Regions from separate parts of the Streptomyces sp. NPDC058691 genome, predicted to be linked through region 3. Evidence: riboswitches for the same ligand, from Rfam matches in the RefSeq annotation. Region 3 holds a riboswitch; each other region holds the start of a gene.
The links. Region 3 has a riboswitch for S-adenosylmethionine ahead of thrC (threonine synthase). Riboswitches for the same ligand answer to the same signal wherever they lie in the genome.

Region 1: another riboswitch for S-adenosylmethionine. It lies ahead of ACFWVC_RS17230 (glutathione S-transferase C-terminal domain-containing protein); the one in region 3 lies ahead of thrC (threonine synthase).
Region 2: another riboswitch for S-adenosylmethionine. It lies ahead of ACFWVC_RS27940 (aminotransferase class V-fold PLP-dependent enzyme); the one in region 3 lies ahead of thrC (threonine synthase).

What each region holds. Positions count from the first base shown of each region.
Region 1 covers NZ_JBHXSO010000021.1:91,990-96,052, reverse strand. The annotation lists gene ACFWVC_RS17245 (DsbA family protein) at 1-210, opposite strand, end outside; gene ACFWVC_RS17240 (RrF2 family transcriptional regulator) at 207-641, opposite strand; gene ACFWVC_RS17235 (cupin domain-containing protein) at 778-1,284, shown strand; gene ACFWVC_RS17230 (glutathione S-transferase C-terminal domain-containing protein) at 1,382-2,209, opposite strand; SAM riboswitch class IV at 2,451-2,559, opposite strand; gene ACFWVC_RS17225 (amino acid ABC transporter permease) at 3,180-4,063, shown strand, end outside.
Region 2 covers NZ_JBHXSO010000045.1:57,031-61,093, forward strand. The annotation lists gene ACFWVC_RS27935 (Lrp/AsnC ligand binding domain-containing protein) at 1-195, shown strand, start outside; gene ACFWVC_RS27940 (aminotransferase class V-fold PLP-dependent enzyme) at 232-1,563, opposite strand; SAM riboswitch class IV at 1,718-1,834, opposite strand; gene trpD (anthranilate phosphoribosyltransferase) at 1,979-3,043, opposite strand; gene ACFWVC_RS27950 (cytochrome bc complex cytochrome b subunit) at 3,183-4,063, opposite strand, start outside.
Region 3 covers NZ_JBHXSO010000010.1:80,768-84,830, reverse strand. The annotation lists gene ACFWVC_RS09790 (trehalose-6-phosphate synthase) at 1-383, opposite strand, end outside; gene ACFWVC_RS09785 (glucosyl-3-phosphoglycerate synthase) at 658-1,629, opposite strand; SAM riboswitch class I at 1,787-1,914, shown strand; gene thrC (threonine synthase) at 1,933-3,225, shown strand; gene ACFWVC_RS09775 (ubiquitin-like small modifier protein 1) at 3,269-3,547, shown strand; gene ACFWVC_RS09770 (cold-shock protein) at 3,974-4,063, shown strand, end outside.

The DNA of each region.
Region 1 (4,063 bases), on a different contig from region 3:
GCCCGCGTACCAGGCGGTCTCCGCGGCCGGGTCGGGCGCCGGGTCGTCGTCGAGGTCGAACAGGAGGCAGTACACCCGGCGCCAGCGGACCCGGCCCGCCAGCGCTGTCCGCAGCCTGCGGAAGACCGGCTCCGAACCCCAGGCCCACGGACACAGCGGGTCGGTGTACTCGACCACCTCCACGGCGGGCGGGGGAAGTTCGGCCGTCACGCGGCTCCCTTCCGGGCCGGCCGTTCCCCGGCGCCCGCCGGCAGCAGCGACAGCAGGGTCACCCCGCCGAGGATCGCCGCCGCACTCGCCTCGACCTGGCGCCACACACCGGGCAGCCCCGAGGCGGCGCCGGGGTAGTCGAGCCCGGCCGGCGGCTCGCCCCGCAAAGTGATCAACTCGCCGTCGACGGCGAGCGCGACGTCCAGGAGGGTGATCTCGCCGGCGGGGCGGCCGAGCCAGTAACCGCCTTCGCAGCCGCGCTGACTGCGCACCAGCCCGGCCTTCCGCAGCTCGCCGACGACGGACTTCAGGAACCGGAAGGGGATCTGCTGCGAGGAGGCGATGGCTTCGCACGTCAGGGGCCGGGCCGGCTCACAGGCGAGCTCCAGGAGTGCGCGCGTGGCGTAGTCCGCCTTCGCGGAGATATGCATGGTCACATCATGCACGAACTGGCTTTCCCGGCCAGGGCTCCTGCCGCTCCCTCGCCTCATTGCGGCAGTGTTGCCGCAGGTGAAGGGCAATGGACACTTCTTGACATCCTTTTCGGGACAGCTCTACCGTCCCGGCATGAGCGAGCCGTTGACGAACCCCGGTGAGGGCTTTCACCCCCATCTCCCCGACACCCCCGGGCACGGGGCGGCGCCCCTGCGCTCCCGGCTCCACCACATCCGCGCGGACTCCCTGGACGACGGGACCGCGCAGACCGGCGGCATGCGCAGGTTCGCCGCCGTCAGCGGGAAGACGGTGGGTTCCGAGAGGCTGTGGATGGGCCAGACCCATGTGGCCCCCGCGACGTCGTCGTCCGACCACCATCACGGCGAGTCCGAGACCGCCATCTACGTGGTGAGCGGACACCCCGAGTTCGTCTTCCTCGACGACTCCGGTCGGGAGCCCGAGGAGGTGCGACTGCGCACCTCGCCGGGCGACTACATCTTCGTCCCGCCGTTCGTGCCGCACCGGGAGGAGAACCCGGACCCCGCGGAGGAGGCCGTGGTCGTCATCGCCCGCAGCACCCAGGAGGCGATCGTGGTCAACCTGCCCGGGCTGTACGCCCTTCCGGCCGAGGAGGCCTGAGGCGCCGGGGACTCCAGGACTCGGGACAGCGCGGACGTCCGCCCCTCCTCGTACGGGAGGGGCGGACGTCCGCGCTGCCTTGCCGGGACGCGCGACCTCAGCGGCCGGGGTGACCGTGCGGGACGCGGAAGGCCGGATGCTGCGCGAGCCGGCGCACATAGGCCGTGAGGCCGTCGTACGGGGAGAGCACACCCTCCGCCAGGTCGGTCAGGGCCACCCACAGATCGACGTCCGCCGCGGTCAGCCGCTCGCCCAGAACGTGCGGCCCGCACGCCAGTCGGCGCTCCAGCAGGCCGAGCGCCGTGCGCAGCCTCTCCAGGGACTTCGCGCGGTCCGCCGCCGCCGGGGCCGCGGCGGCCTGTTCCGCGGCGCACATGACGTCCTCCTCCACCAAGTCCTGGACGGCCTCGATCTCGCCGGCCAGGGCCGGGGGGCACAGGACGGGCACGGGTCCGCGCGCCGCGTCGCCGAGGCGGCCCGCGAGATCGCGGAGGATGTCAGGGGTGTGGTTGCTGACGACGCGTCCGGTCCACCGGTCGCACAGGGCGGGCACGGTGAGCGGTCCGTCGTAGCCGTGCCAGGTGGCCTCGTAGGCCCTGAGCAACGGCGTCAGTGCGGCGGTGGCGGTGGTGTCGGTGGCGTCCGCGGCGTCGGGGGACGCCGGCGGAACGAGCGTCGTGACGATGGAGTCCCGCAGTCCGAGCAGGTCGAGGGTGACGGAGACCCGCCGTGACTGCGGGCATCGCGCCGAGAGGAACAGCTCGTAGCGGCGCGGGGCCGGGTAGAAGCCGCCGGCGGCGTCGGCACCGATCCGGCTGCGGAAGCGGTCCGGACGGGACGTGCGCGGCAGCGCGGTACAGGACGTGCGGAAGCTGAGATCGCGGAGCGGCGCGGAGCCGGAATCGCGCGAGATCGTCTCGGGCATGCACTCTCCAGGGCATGGTGGGCCCCCGGTTGCCCTCGGGCACCGGCGGCGGAACGGCTGAAGGCCCTGTGCCTGGTCGCACCTGGCCCCTGAGTCGGTACGGGCGGGGACTCGTCGGGGTCAGCCGGCCGTGCCGAAGGCGCTGCAGACGCGCAGGAAGTCGATGTGCAGCCGACGGGTGAGGAGAGCGGATCGTGCCCTGGACATGTCCGCCTCCCCGGCTCGGGGCCCGCGAGACGCGGGACCGCGCTTGACCCGCCGCGCCGGCGGGACCCGGTCGTCACCCGGGGCACCCCACCGCGATGTGAGGGTTGCCGGTCAGCGGGCCGGGGCCGATGACCCACGGAGCCGGAACACGGCACCGCGGGCGCTGACAATCGTGACCGTTCCCATCAGTGTTGGGCCGGCAAACCCGGCGCGTCAAGAAGGCGTTGCGCGTCTCACGGCGGCATCCGGCATGTGAGACGGCGTCGTTGACATTCCCCGCGGCCCGTGTCTAACTTACGCCGCAGAACGGTCCCGGATGTCAGCGGCGGACCGGCCTCGGCCGGTCGGTGGCAACCCCCGCACAGCGATGGGGTGTCCCGGATGACGGCCGGACCGGACGACGGTCGGCAGGCGCGAGGCCCCCGCGGGGCGGAACGGTGACGGTGACGGCGATGTACGCGATCCCGGGGACGGCAGCGTGGCGGCGCCACGGCCTCGTCCCGGCGTACACGCAGCGGCCCGTCGGTCTGGCCGGCGTCAGCAGCGCGCTGTGTAGCGCGTGTTCCGCGTCCTGTCGCGCGCTCTGTCAAGGCTGACGGTCCCTTCCTGAACGCCGGCACCCCCCGCTGACGCGGCGGGCGTGCCCGCCTGTTCGGCCCCGTTCCGCTCGTCCCCGCACCCCGTACCGCCGGGCCGCTCCCGCGCCCGGCCGGTCCACCGTCGCCTGCGCGACCGGGGTGCGCCCATCCGCTGGAGCCTCCTGATGAGTGAACCCCCCGGCACCGCCGTGTCCGCCCGCTCGGCGCCCCAGGACCGGGCGCCGGCCAAGGTGCCCGACGAGGTGCCCGACGAGGTGCGTGAGCCCGGACCCCGGCCCCTGGCCGCACAGCGGGTGCTGCCCCTGCGCCGCCCAGGCCGGTGGATCGCCACGGCGATCGTGCTGGTGCTGGTCGCCCAGATCGGGCACGGCCTGCTCACCAACCCCTTCTTCCAGTGGGACCGCTTCGGGTACTGGTTCGTACGGCCGGTGATCGTCGACGGTCTGCTGATCACCCTGGAGGTGGCGGCGTACAGTGCGGTGCTCGGTCTGCTCGGAGGCATCGTCCTCGCGCTGGCCAGGCTCTCCAGCAGCCCCGTGCTGCGCGCCGTCAGCTGGACGTACACCTGGCTGTTCCGGTCGATCCCGCTCATCGTCGTGCTGCTGTTCCTCTACAACTTCAGCGCGCTGTACCGCACGTTGAGCCTCGGCGTACCCTTCGGCCCGGCGTTCCTCACCTTCGACGAGTCCCGGCTCGCCACCGACATGGTCGTCGCCGTGATCGGCCTCAGCCTCAACGAAGCCGCCTACGCCTCGGAAGTGGTGCGCGCCGGCATCCTCTCGGTGGACCAGGGCCAGCACGAGGCGGCCTCGGCGCTCGGACTGCCCAAGCGCTACCAGTTCGCCAGGATCATCCTTCCCCAGGCCCTTCGGTCCGTCGTCCCCAACTACGTCAACCAGTTGATCGGCCTGATCAAGGGCACTTCGCTGGTCTTCTACGTCTCGCTGCTCGACCTGTTCGGCTCGGTGCAGAGCATGGGCAGCACCTACCCCGGCGACATCGTGCCGCTGCTGCTGGTCGCCACCATCTGGTACGTGATCCTCACCAG
Region 2 (4,063 bases), on a different contig from region 3:
GAGGTCTACTCCGTCACCGGGACCTACGACCTGGTCGCCATGGTCCGGGTCGCCCAGCACGACCAGCTCGCGGACGTCATCCCCGGCCGCATCAGCAAGATCCCCGGCGTCGAGGCCACCGACACCCACGTGGCCTTCCGCACGTACTCCCAGCACGACCTCGAAGCCGCCTTCGCCATCGGTCTCGACTCCTAGGGACTCCGGCCGGCAGGGCCTCGCCCCGGCGCGCCGCTACGCGGGGACGCAGCGGCCGTTCTCGGTGCGGTAGCGCCACCGCGCGCCGTCGGTGACGAGCGTACGGACGGCGTCGAGGAAGCGGTCGACGTGCTCGTCGGGGGTGCCCGCGCCGAAGGAGACGCGGACGGCGTTGAGCGTGGTGTCGCCCCCGCAGTCCCCCGGTTCCGTGTGGTCGCCGAGCAGCGTGCGGACGAGCGGGTGGGCGCAGAACAGTCCGTCGCGGACGCCGATGCCGTACTCGGCGGAGAGGGCGGCGGCGAAGTGAGAGCTGTTCCAGCCGTCGACGACGAAGGACAGGACGCCGACGCGGGGGGCGTCCTCGCCGAACAGGGACAGCACGCGGACCTGCGGGATCCCGGCGAGCCCCTCGCGCACCCGGGCGACCAGCGCCTGCTCGCGCTCGACGAGGCCGTCGAAACCCGCCTCGCGCAGGGCCCGGCAGGCGGAGGCGATGGCGTAGACCCCGATGACGTTGGGCGAGCCGGCCTCGTGGCGGGCCTCCGTGGTGTGCCAGTCCACCTCGACGCCGCCGTCCTCGCGGCGGGCCACGCGCCGGGAGGCGCCGCCTCCCGCGAGGTAGGGCTCGGCCTCGCGGAGCCAGTCGGCGCGGCCGGCCAGGACGCCGGACCCGAAGGGCGCGTAGAGCTTGTGCCCGGAGAAGGCCACCCAGTCCACGTCGAGTCCGGCCACGTCGACCGGGTGGTGCGGCGCGAGCTGCGCCGCGTCGAGGACGATGCGCGCGCCGTGCGCGTGGGCGGCCGCCGCCAGCTCGCGGACCGGCCAGAGCTCTCCGGTCACATTGGACGCACCCGTCACACAGACCAGCGCCGGCCCTTCCGTCTCGCGCGCGGCCAGCGCCCGTTCCAGCACGGCCACGGCCTCCGCGGGGGTCCGGGGCGCGCTCAGGTAGGTGACATCGCCGTCCCGCCAGGGCAGCAGCGAGGCGTGGTGCTCGGTCTCGAAGACGAAGACCCGGGTCCCGTCCGGCACGACGGAGGCCAGCAGGTTGAGCGAGTCCGTGGTCGACCGGGTGAAGACCACCTGGTCGTCCGCCCGGCAGCCGAGGAACGCGGCCACCTCCGCGCGGCTCTGCTCGAACAGGTCCGTCGACAGCTGCGACAGGTACCCCGCGCCCCGGTGCACGCTGCCGTAGTAGGGCGCGTAGGCGGCCACGTCGTCCCACACCCGCTGGAGCGCGGGCGCGCTCGCGGCGTAGTCGAGCGCGGCGTAGGCGACCTCGCCGCCGGTGACGAGCGGGACGAGGACGTCGCGGCCGAGGACGGGGAGCGGAGTGGCGCGGACGGTGGCAGCGGGGTGCACGGACATGGCGAAGTCTCCTGTGGGCAGGGGGAAGCGACGGGGCGTCAGGGATGACGGGAAAGCCCTCGGGACACCGGGCGGCACACAAGGCACGCCCGGGGAGGGTGGAAAGGGGCCTTCGGGCCCTAGCGCATTCGCTTGCTCATGGAAGAACTCCTCATGACCGCGCTTGCCGCAGACCTCGCTGCCTGCGGCCTGGTCATCACCCGGGGCACCCCGCCACGGAAGGAGGGTTGCCGGACAGCGGGCCGGGGCCGTGTCGCTGTCACTCGTGACCTGCGCAGCATCCTGCCACAGACCTCCGGCGCCGCAAGTCGCGGTCCGCATCCCGGACATCGCGCACCGGCGGCCCCGGGTACGGCGGGGACACGGAAGGGCCGGGGCGCCCGGCCCCGGCCCTTCCGTGTGAACGTCCGCGCGACTAGGAGTTGGTGGCCGCCGCCCACCGCTCCAGCGTCTTCGCGGCCGCGCCCGAGTCGATGGACTCCGCCGCCCGCGTCATCCCGGCGGCGATGCGGTCGGTCAAGGTGCCCTCCGCGGGCTCCAGCGCCACCAGTGCGGCAGCGGAGTTGAGCAGGACGGCGTCCCGCACCGGGCCCGTCTCGCCGGCCAGCAGCCGGCGCGCCACGTCGGCGTTGTAGGCCGCGTCGGCGCCCCGCAGCGCCTCGACCGGGACCAGCTCGATGCCGACGTCGCGCGGGTCGAAGGAGACCTGTTCCACGGCCCCGTCCCGCACGATCCACACCTGGGAGGTGGCCGTGACCGTCAGCTCGTCCAGTCCGTCGTCACCGCGGAACACCAGCGCGGAGGTGCCCCGCCGCGCCAGCACACCCGCGATCAGCCCGGCCATCCGGGTGTCGAAGCAGCCGACCGCCGACGCCCCGACCCGGGCCGGGTTGGTCAGCGGGCCGAGCATGTTGAAGGAGGTCGGGATCCCCAGGTCGCGCCGTGCCGAGGCGACGTAGCGCATCGCGGGGTGGAACTTGGCCGCGAAGCAGAAGGTGATGCCGGTCTCCTCGGCCACCCGGGCGACGCGGTCGGGCGACAGGTCCAGGTTGATGCCCAGCTTCTCCAGCACGTCGGAGGCGCCGCTGGCGCTGCTGGCCGCGCGGTTGCCGTGCTTGACGACCTTGGTCCCGGTACCGGCGATGACGATGGCGGACATCGTCGAGATGTTGACGGTCCTGGCCCGGTCGCCGCCGGTGCCCACGATGTCGACTGCGGGCCCGGGGATGTCGAGCGGCAGCGCGTGCGCGTACATCGCCTCGACGAGGCCGGTGACCTCTTCGACGGTCTCGCCCTTGGCCCGCAGGGCCACCATGAAACCGGCGATCTGGGCGTCGGAGGCCCCGCCGCTCATGATGCGGTCCATCGCCCACGCCGTCTCCGCGCTGCTCAGGTCCTTCCCCGCCAGCAGCGTCGCCAGTATCTCGGGCCAGGAGCGATCCGCCGCGGTGTCGCCTCCAGCGGGGTTCACAACGCTCATGGTCCACACTCCGGGTGGTCTGACGTGCAATGGATGGTCCTTCGGCCCCAGCCTATCGGCGCGGGGGAACGGGAAAGGGCCCCGTCCACCGGATGAACTCCGGCGAACAGGGCCCTGCCCGGTGGCACAGCGTCGGGGATCAGTGGTGGCCGTGGCCGCTCGTGATCTCCTCGTACTCCTCGGCCGACGGCTTGGGGATCTGGGTCCCCTCGCCGTAGTAGCCGCGCGACAGCTTCGCGCGCAGTCGCGTGGTGAGGCCGACCTTCTTCTCCACGCCGTTCTCGTCCGTCTCCGGGCCGATGTCCAGCGGCTTGGGCTGCTCGTGCGAGGTGAGCGTGAACAGCCTGGACTGCTCGAGCGGCTCGTGGATCTCGATGAACTCGCCGTGCGGCAGCCGCTTGATGATGCCGGTCTCGCGGCCGTGCAGCACGTTGTCGCGGTCGCGCCGCTGCAGGCCCAGGCAGATCCGCTTCGTGATGAAGAAGACCAGGACCGGCAGGACGAAGAAGGAGATCCGGACCACCCAGGTGATCGCGTTGATCGACAGATGGAAGCGGGTGGCGAAGAGGTCGTTGCCGCCACCGACCAGCAGGATCAGGTAGAGGCTGATCCAGGCCGCGCCGATGCCGGTGCGGACCGGGCGGTTGCGCGGGCGGTCGAGCAGGTGGTGCTCGCGCTTGTCACCGGTGACCCACGACTCCAGGAACGGGTAGGCGCCCATGAAGCCCAGGACCAGCGGGAAGACCACCAGCGGGATGAACACACCCAGCACGAGCGTGTGGCCCCACAGGCTGATCTCCCAGCCCGGCATGATGCGGATCAGGCCCTCGGAGAAGCCCATGTACCAGTCGGGCTGCGCGTCGGTCGACACCTGGTCCGGCCGATAGGGGCCGTAGGACCAGACCGGGTTGACGGACACCAGCGCGGACATGGCCGCGATGACGCCGAAGACCAGGAAGAAGAAGCCGCCCGCCTTGGCGGTGTAGACCGGCAGCAGCGGCATGCCGACCACGTTCTTCT
Region 3 (4,063 bases):
CGGAAGTCCTCGTCGAAGACGGGCTCCAGCGGCGTCTGGAAGAGCAGGTGGTGCACGAACCACAGCACGGAGTTCGCGATCCCGTTGTAGGCGGACGCGAACGTGTCCGCCGGGATGTCCAGCATGCGTACCCGCTGGTCACCGGTGTCCTCCGCGGCCAGCCGCCCGCTCCGCTCCGGGGTCCGCAGCACGGCCGCGCGATCGCCCTCGCCGAGCGCTGCGCACACCCACACGGCGTCCGTGTCCGGCCCGATCGCGCTCAGCCCCGACACGAGACCGCCGCCCCCGCGGCGGGACTCCAGCGTCCCGTCCTCCCTGAGGCTGTACGAGACGGGCCCGCGATTCGACGCCACCAGAACCCGCGCGCCATCCGATGCGACCATGCGGCCAGCCTAGCCACGCATCCCCACCCGCAAACGTGTGCGCTACGCCACCCGAGCGTTCCGGTGCCGCCGCGTGCCCCATGAGGGCCGCGGCGAACCGCGCGCGTCGCGGTGCCGCCGTGCCCGGCGCGACAGCGTGCCTCGTAAGGGGCGCGGGGAACTTAGCGATCAGCCACGACGTACCCGCGCGGGGCAGCCGGCCGCAGCCCAACAGGGGCGCGGGGAACTGCGCGACCAGCGCAAACGCACCCGCACCCGAACGCCAAGCGGAGCGTCACGCCACAGCGCGGCGGCGCGCATACTCCGGCACCGTGATCATCGGCGGCCGCTCCTCCGTCACGACGTCGTGGACGCGCGGCTCGAAGCCCCCGTCCGCGGTGCGGTCGAACTGCGTCAGGACGGGCCGCACCAGATGCCCCCGCGCCAGCCGCGTCTGCGCCGTGCGGTAGATCGTCGCGGCCATGCGCCCGAGCGCCTGCCCGTCCTGGTGCCGATGGTGCCGCACCCCGACATCGACCTGCGCGAGCGCGTCGAGCCCGACCGTGTTGAGCGCGTCGATGAGAATCCCCAGCTCGACGCCGTACCCCACAGGGAACGGCAGCCGCTCCAGCAGCGACCGGCGCGCCGCGTACTCCCCGCCGAGGGGTTGCACGAAGCCCGCGAGCTGCGGCCAGTGCAGATTGAGCAGCGGCCGGGCGACCAGCTCCGTGACCCGCCCGCCGCCCGCCGGTACCACCGTGCCACCGGTCTCCAGGGGCCGGTCGTACATCGCCTTGACCAACTGGACGCCCGCGTCCGTCAGCAGCGGCCCGACGATCCCGGAGACGAAGCGCGCGTCGAACTCCCGCAGGTCGGCGTCGACGAAGCAGACGATCTCGCCGCGCGTCGCGAGCAGCGAGCGCCACAGCACCTCGCCCTTGCCGGGCACGGCCGGCAGCCGCGGCAGGATCGCGTCCCGGTGGACCACCGTCGCGCCCGCCTCCGCCGCGACCGCGGCCGTGCGGTCCGTGGACCCGGAGTCCAGCACGACGAGCTCGTCGACCAGCGGCACGGCCTCGGACATCAGCTCGCGGCGGATCTCCGCCACGATCGCCCCGACCGTGGCCTCCTCGTCGAGCGCGGGCAGCACCACGCTGACCGTCCCTCGCGGGCCCGCGGCCCGCTTCGCGGCGAGGAGCTGGGACAGCGGGCGGCACTCGGCGGTCCAGGACCGCCTCCGCAGCCAGCCGGCCACCTCGTCGAGCACTGCGCTGCTCCGTTTCTGCCCGTCTCGAGGGACGGACGGCCTGTGACCAGGTTCGAGGTCGTCGGTTACAGTCTTGAACACGAGGCATGACCATCGTATGTCCGCGGTGATCGCGCCTCGTCCGACAAATGCACGGGCCCTGGGCCCGGTGCCATACCGCTCATCCAGAGGGGCAGAGGGAACGGCCCGTTGAAGCCCCGGCAACCCTCCCGCCGACCGCGAGGTCCAGGTGGGGAAGGTGCCAATTCCGTCTCGTGGCGAGATTCGCCGTGAGGAAGATGAGGAGAAAGGGCCTCGCCTGACATGGCTGCGCAGACTGTTGTCACCGACGTCGCGTCCACGGATTCCCCCTTCGGACCCGCTTCCGCGTTGTCCTGCCGCGAGTGCGGCGAACGCTTCCCGCTGAGCCCGGTCTTCGCCTGCGAGATCTGTTTCGGGCCGCTCGAAGTGGCCTACGACCTCCCCGCCGGCGATCCCGAGACGCTCCGCAAGCGCATCGAGTCCGGGCCGAACAACATCTGGCGCTACGCGCCGCTGCTGCCCGTCCCCGCCGACGTGGCCTCCAAGCCCAATCTGAACCCCGGCTTCACCAAGCTGGTCAAGGCCGACAACCTCGCCCGCGAACTGGGCGTCACCGGCGGCCTGCACATCAAGGACGACTCCGGCAACCCCACGCACTCCTTCAAGGACCGCGTCGTCGCCATCGCCCTGGAGGCCGCCCGCACCTTCGGCCTCACCACCCTGTCCTGCTCCTCCACCGGCAACCTCGCGGGCGCGGTCGGCGCCGCGGCGGCCCGCGCCGGCTTCCGGTCCTGCGTGTTCATCCCGCACGACCTGGAGGAGGGCAAGGTCGTCATGGCCGCCGTCTACGGCGGTGAACTGGTCGGCATCGAGGGCAACTACGACGACGTCAACCGCTTCTGCAGCGAGCTGATCGGCGACCCGATCGGCGAGGGCTGGGGCTTCGTCAACGTCAACCTCCGCCCCTACTACGGCGAGGGCTCCAAGACGCTCGCGTACGAGATCTGCGAGCAGCTCGGCTGGCGCCTGCCGGACAACCTCGTCATCCCGATCGCCTCCGGCTCCCAGTTGACGAAGATCGACAAGGGGCTGCAGGAGCTGATCAAGCTCGGCCTGGTGGAGGACAAGCCGTACCGCATCTACGGCGCCCAGGCCGAGGGGTGCTCCCCCGTGTCCACCGCCTACAAGGCCGGGCACGACGTCGTGCGCCCGCAGAAGCCGAACACGATCGCCAAGTCCCTCGCCATCGGGAACCCGGCGGACGGCCCCTACGTGCTGGACATCGCCCGGCGCACCGGCGGCGCGGTCGAGGACGTCACCGACGAGCAGATCGTGGACGCCATCAAGCTGCTCGCCCGCACCGAGGGCATCTTCGCGGAGACGGCGGGCGGCGTGACCGTCGGCGTCCTGAAGAAGCTGATCGAGAGCGGGCAGTTGGACCCGGCCGCCGAGACGGTCGTCCTCAACACCGGTGACGGGCTGAAGACGTTGGACGCCGTCGCCGCGACCTCCCGCCCCACGGCCACCATCCGCCCGAGCGTCGACGCGTTCCGTGCCGCCGGCCTGGCCGGCTGACCCCGATCGCCGACCGTCCCAGATCGAAGGTGAACCCCGCATCATGAGCGCGAACGTCCGCATTCCCACCATCCTTCGGCCCTACACCGGCGGCCGGGCCGAGGTGCCCGCCGACGGCGGCACGCTGGCCGAGGTCATCGAGTCGCTGGAGAAGGACCACCCCGGCATCTCGGCGCGCGTCCTGGACGACACGGGCAAGCTGCGCCGCTTCGTGAACGTGTATGTCAACGACGACGACGTCCGCTTCTCGGAGGGCCTGCAGACCGCCGTGGCCGAGGGCGCGTCAGTCTCGATCATCCCGGCGGTCGCCGGGGGCTGTTGAGCCGCGTGCGCCGCGGAACGGCCAGGGGTGCCGGGACTCGCTCCCGGCACCCCTGTGTGCTTGAGAGGTAGTTGAAGGGCTGTACAGTTGCCCTGACGGCTCGCAACTCCCTGCAACGCTCTGCGCAAACCCTCTTCCGTGGGCGTCGTTGTCGGCGATTTATCGCCAAATTCACGCGGTGATTGTCGTGTTGGCGACATATGTCCCGCCCGAGTTGCCCCGGTTCATTGGCCGTTGGAGCCGTTCTTCCCTTTCTCCGTGCCCGGATTTCTCGTCTGATTGACCTGTTGCAGACAGCGTCCGGGCAGATACATTCAGCCGCGGTCGACGCGTTCCGGCGCACGCCCCCTTGGCTGTAGGGGGTGAGGTCTGACCCGGGTCCGCGAGGTGCGGGTCTGTGAAAGGCCAGCAATAGGGGAGTTAGGAATGGCTCAGGGCACCGTCAAGTGGTTCAACGCGGAGAAGGGCTACGGCTTCATCGCGGTCGACGGTGGTGCGGACGTCTTCGTGCACTAC